DNA from 2 places in the Streptomyces sp. Xyl84 genome. Region 1 is predicted to be linked to the other one. Evidence: predicted binding sites of a transcription regulator. Region 1 holds the regulator's gene; the other holds the start of a gene.

Region 1 (2,462 bases):
CCCCGCCCGCCATGCCGTCGTTGGCGGCGTAGACGGCGGCGACGCCGTTCTTGCCGAGCGCGGCGATCGCCTTGGCCATCTGGCTGCGGGCGATCTCCGCCTTCCAGTCCTTGATGTCGTAGGACCTGGCGATCGTCACCTTGCCGTTCAGCTGGGCGAGGGCGCCCGCCTTGAACTGCTTGGCGTTCGGGTCGGTCGGCGAGCCGTTGATCATGACGACCTGCGCCGAGCTGGACGCCTGCGAACCCAGCGCCTCCAGCAGCGAACGGCCCTGCACCTCGCCGACCAGTTCGTTGTCGAAGGAGATGTACGCGTCGATGGGGCCCTCGGCGAGCCGGTCGTAGGCGATGACCGGGATACCGGCCGCCTTGGCCTTCTTCACCTGGACGGCGATCCGGTGCGCGTCGACGGCGTCGAGCAGGATGACGTCGACCTTGTCGCCGATCATCTTCTCCATCTGGCTCGCCTGCCTGCTCGCACTGGCACCGGCGTTGGCGTACTCGACCCTGCCCTGACGGTGGGTCAGTTCGGCGACCTTGTTCTTGACGGCGGGCGCGTCGAACCGGTCGTAGCGCGTGTTCGCCGTCTCCGGCAGGAGCAGACCCACCGTCAGGTCGTTGCCCTTGGTCGGGCTCGCCTTGCTGCTGCTCCCCGACCCCCCGATCGCCCCGCAGGCGGCCAGCGGGAAGGTCAGCGTGGTGGCGGCCACGGCCATGGCGATACGACGCATCGAGGTGCTCACTTCTGGTGCCTTCCGGACGCGGGCGCAGCATTGCGGCCCAGGTGCCTGAAAAGCCAACGCGTCAGCCCCTACCGGCGTCAAGCGGAACCACTTAACGAGATGACAACACCACGCTCCGCTGCCTGTGTGGCGGCTTTGCGGACCCTTGCGGAATCTTCTCCAAACACCCTTTACCGACTCTCCACCCGGTGTGCGCCGCAGGGCGGTTCAGGAACGGCCCATCGACGGGCCATCGAAGGGCAAAGAGTCCAGCGGCCCCACGGGCGGGCGGTGGGGAGCGGCGGGGAGCCGGAAGCGACCGCCGCGGGCGGCGGCTCGCTCGCCCACACCGGGGCCTCGTCCACGGGCCTGTACGGCGCCCTCGCCGGCGTCCTGGTCGCCCTGGGCGGCGCCGCCGCCTGGATCGGTGCCCGCCGCCGCGCGGCCCGCGGCTGACCCACGGCCGACAGGCCGAGAGGGGCCCGGATCTCTCCGGGCCCCTCTCGGCCGTGCGTGTGTCCGGGCAGCGCACGCGTCCGGCCGGGCGCGTGCGCGGGACGGTCCGCCGTGGCGGCGGGCGTCAGTCCGGGGACTGCTGCCGCTTGGGCCGCCACACCACCAGCGCGCTGGTCTGCTGCACCTCCTGGTACGGGACGAGGTCCCGGCGGTAGGAGGCGTGGACGGCGGCCTCGCGCTGGCGCATCGTGGCCGCGGCGCCCTCCAGGGCCGACTGCAGCTCCGCGACGCGGGACTGCAGCGCGGCGACCTGGTTCTCCAGTTCGATGATCCGCTTGATGCCTGCCAGGTTGATGCCCTCGTCCTGCGACAACTGCTGCACCTGACGGAGCAGTTCGATGTCGCGGGCCGAGTAGCGGCGGCCCCGGCCCGCGGTGCGGTCCGGGGACACCAGGCCCAGCCGGTCGTACTGACGGAGCGTCTGCGGGTGCAGTCCGGACAGCTGCGCCGCCACGGAGATGACGTACACCGGTGTGTCTTCCGTCAGTTCGTACGGGTTGCGGCGGCGGCCGTCCATCTCCCTCATGCTCCCTTCGCGGCCTCGAACAGCTCGGCCCGCGGGTCCTCGCCCGCTCTCGCCTCGCGATACGCCTCCAGCGCGTCACGAGCCTTCCCCGACACGTCCTTGGGAACACTCACCTCGACGGTGACCAGCAGGTCACCGCGGGTGCCGTCCTTGCGGACCGCGCCCTTGCCGCGGGCCCGCATGGTCCGCCCGTTGGGCGTGCCCGGGGGCAGCTTGAGCGTCACCGGCGGCCCGCCGAGCGTGGGCACCCGCACCTCGCCGCCGAGCGCGGCCTCGTCGAAGGTGACCGGCACGGTGACGGTGAGGTTGTCGCCCTTGCGCCCGAAGACCGGGTGGTCACCGACGTGCACCACCACGTACAGGTCGCCCGCCGGACCGCCGCGCTCGCCCGGGGTGCCCTTGCCGCGCAGCCGGATCCGCTGCCCGTCCGACACCCCGGCCGGGATGCGGACCTGCATCGTCCGGGACGACTTGGCACGCCCGGAGCCGGCGCAGACCTCGCACGGGTTCTCCGCGATCAGTCCGCGGCCCTTGCAGTCGGGGCACGGATCGGTCAGCGAGAACCCGCCGCCCGAGCCGCGCGCCACCTGCCCGGTGCCGACACAGGTCGGGCACACCCGCGGCGTGCCGTTCTTGTCGCCGGTGCCCGAACAGGCCTTGCACGGCGCCTGCGAGGACATCCGCAGCGGGACCGTGGCG
Region 2 (2,462 bases), 1.0 Mb from region 1:
CCCGGCCGGGGCGAGGGTGTCCCCGGGGACCTTTCCGGGCAGCCGGAGTCCGGCGGGCGCGGCGCGCTCCCGGCGGCCCCGGCGCCCGGCACGCCGGCGGCGCCCGCCTGCGCCCGGCGGGCAGCGGCCGGCCGGCCCCGCCCGGCGTCCTCGCCCGCCGCCGCGCGCGGCGGCCGGCCCGGCAGGGCGTCCGGGAGCCGGTTCGGCAGGGCGGCCGGCGACAGGCTCGGCGGCGCGCGGGTGTGGCGGCTGCTGCCCGGTCCGGGCGGGACGCCGTTCACCTTCTGGTACGCGAGCGTGCTCGCCGTCACCTCGCTCGTCGCGCGGTACACCGGCCCCGCCGTGCTGGACGCCCTCTACCGCGGCTCCAGTACGGACGTCGCCCACCTGGTGCGGGAGCCGGTCGGGGTGCTGGCGGCCAGTGCGCTGTGGATCGCGGGCGGGGTGCTGACGGCGTACTCGCTCTGCTTCCTGCTGGTGCTCACGGCGCTCGAACGGCGGGTCGGCGCGGCGCGCGCGGCAGGCGTCTTCCTGCTCGGGCACGTGTTCGCCACCCTGGCCACGGAGATCCCCGTCGGTGTCGCGGTCCTGGCCGGCCGGCTGCCCGGCGCCGCGCTGCACCGCCTGGACTACGGGATCAGCTTCGGGGTCGCCGCGAGCGTCGGCGCGCTGTGCGGGCTGCTGCGCCCCTGGCTGGGCGGCCCCGTCCTGGTCGCGTTCGCCGGGATGCAGGTGGTGAACCTGGTGGCGTTCACCGACCCGATGACCGACTGCGGCCACCTCATCGCCCTCGCCGCCGGCATCGCCTGCCGGCCGGTGCTGCGCCCCCGCGCCCCGGCGCACGCCCCCCGCTGACCGGGCCCGGAATTTTCCCCCGCCCGTGATCGCTGACGGCGAACAGCAGCCTGGGAACAATCGGCCCCGCCCGTGCATTGAGTCGGCATAGCTCAACTTGACTGCCGAAGGGGAGATCATGGCTACTGAGTCCACGGCGTTCACACCGCTCACCCTGCCTGTGCTGCCGCTCGACGACGAGGTCGTGCTGCCCGGCATGGTGGTGCCGCTGGACCTGAGTGATGCCGAGGTACGGGCCGCGGTGGAGGCCGCGCAGGCCGCCGCCAGGTCGGAGCCCGGGAAGCCCAGGGTCCTGCTGGTGCCACGCATCGAGGGGACGTACGCCAGGACGGGCGTGCTGGGCACGGTCGAGCAGGTCGGCCGGCTGGCCGACGGCGACCCGGGCGCGCTGATCCGCGGCCGGAGCCGGGTGAGCATCGGCGCCGGGACCACCGGGCCGGGCGCCGCGCTGTGGGTCGAGGGCACGCGGATCGACGAGAGCGTGCCGGACCCGCTGCCCGGCCAGGTCGCCGAACTGGTCAAGGAGTACAAGGCCCTCGCCACCGCCTGGCTGCGCAAGCGCGGCGCCTGGCAGGTCGTCGACCGTGTCCAGGCCATCGACGACGTCTCCGCGCTCGCCGACAACTCCGGCTACTCGCCGTTCCTGACCACCGAACAGAAGATCGAGCTGCTGGAGACCGCCGAGCCGGTGGCCCGCCTCCGGCTCGCCACCCGCCAGCTGCGCGACCACCTCGCCGAGCAGGACGTCGCCGAGACCATCGCCAAGGACGTCCAGGAAGGCGTCGACAAGCAGCAGCGCGAGTTCCTGCTGCGCCGTCAGCTGGAGGCCGTCCGCAAGGAACTGCGCGACCTGAACGGCGAGAGCGAGGGCGAGGAGAGCGACGACTACCGCGCCCGCGTCGAGGCGGCCGACCTTCCGGACAAGGTCCGCGAGGCCGCGCTCAAGGAGGTCGACAAGCTGGAGCGCGCCTCCGACGCCTCGCCCGAGGGCTCCTGGATCCGCACCTGGCTGGACACCGTCCTGGAACTGCCGTGGAACGAGCGGAGCGAGGACGTCTACGACATCCAGGGCGCCCGCGCGGTCCTGGACGCCGAGCACGCGGGCCTGCAGGACGTGAAGGAGCGGATCACCGAGTACCTGGCGGTGCGCAAGCGCCGCAGCGACCGCGGCCTCGGCGTGATCGGCGGCCGGCGCGGCGGTGCCGTGCTCGCCCTGGTGGGGCCGCCCGGTGTCGGCAAGACCAGTCTGGGCGAGTCCGTGGCCCACGCGATGGGCCGCAAGTTCGTCCGCGTCGCCCTCGGCGGTGTCCGGGACGAGGCGGAGATCCGCGGCCACCGGCGCACCTACGTCGGCGCGCTGCCGGGCCGCATCGTGCGCGCCGTCAAGGAGGCCGGGTCGATGAACCCGGTGGTCCTGCTCGACGAGATCGACAAGGTCGGCTCCGACTTCCGGGGCGACCCGGCCGCGGCTCTGCTGGAGGTCCTGGACCCCGCGCAGAACCACACCTTCCGGGACCACTACCTGGAGGTCGAGCTGGACCTGTCGGACGTCGTCTTCCTGGCCACCGCGAACGTCCTGGAGGCAATCCCGGAGGCTCTCGCCGACC

Evidence for each region. The regulator HspR, encoded in region 1, represses chaperone genes until heat shock. The targets are predictions, from matches to a motif close to TTGAGNNNNNNNNNCTCAA.
Region 2: the regulator HspR is predicted to act here: its motif matches at 933-951, upstream of lon (endopeptidase La).

What each region holds. Positions count from the first base shown of each region.
Region 1 is NZ_AP029182.1:3,470,799-3,473,260, forward strand. It holds gene AC6I72_RS15030 (sugar ABC transporter substrate-binding protein) at 1-730, opposite strand, end outside; gene AC6I72_RS15035 (LPXTG cell wall anchor domain-containing protein) at 1,013-1,177, shown strand; gene AC6I72_RS15040 (heat shock protein transcriptional repressor HspR) at 1,302-1,754, opposite strand; gene dnaJ (molecular chaperone DnaJ) at 1,760-2,462, opposite strand, start outside.
Region 2 is NZ_AP029182.1:2,456,930-2,459,391, reverse strand. It holds gene AC6I72_RS10415 (rhomboid-like protein) at 1-855, shown strand, start outside; gene lon (endopeptidase La) at 974-2,462, shown strand, end outside.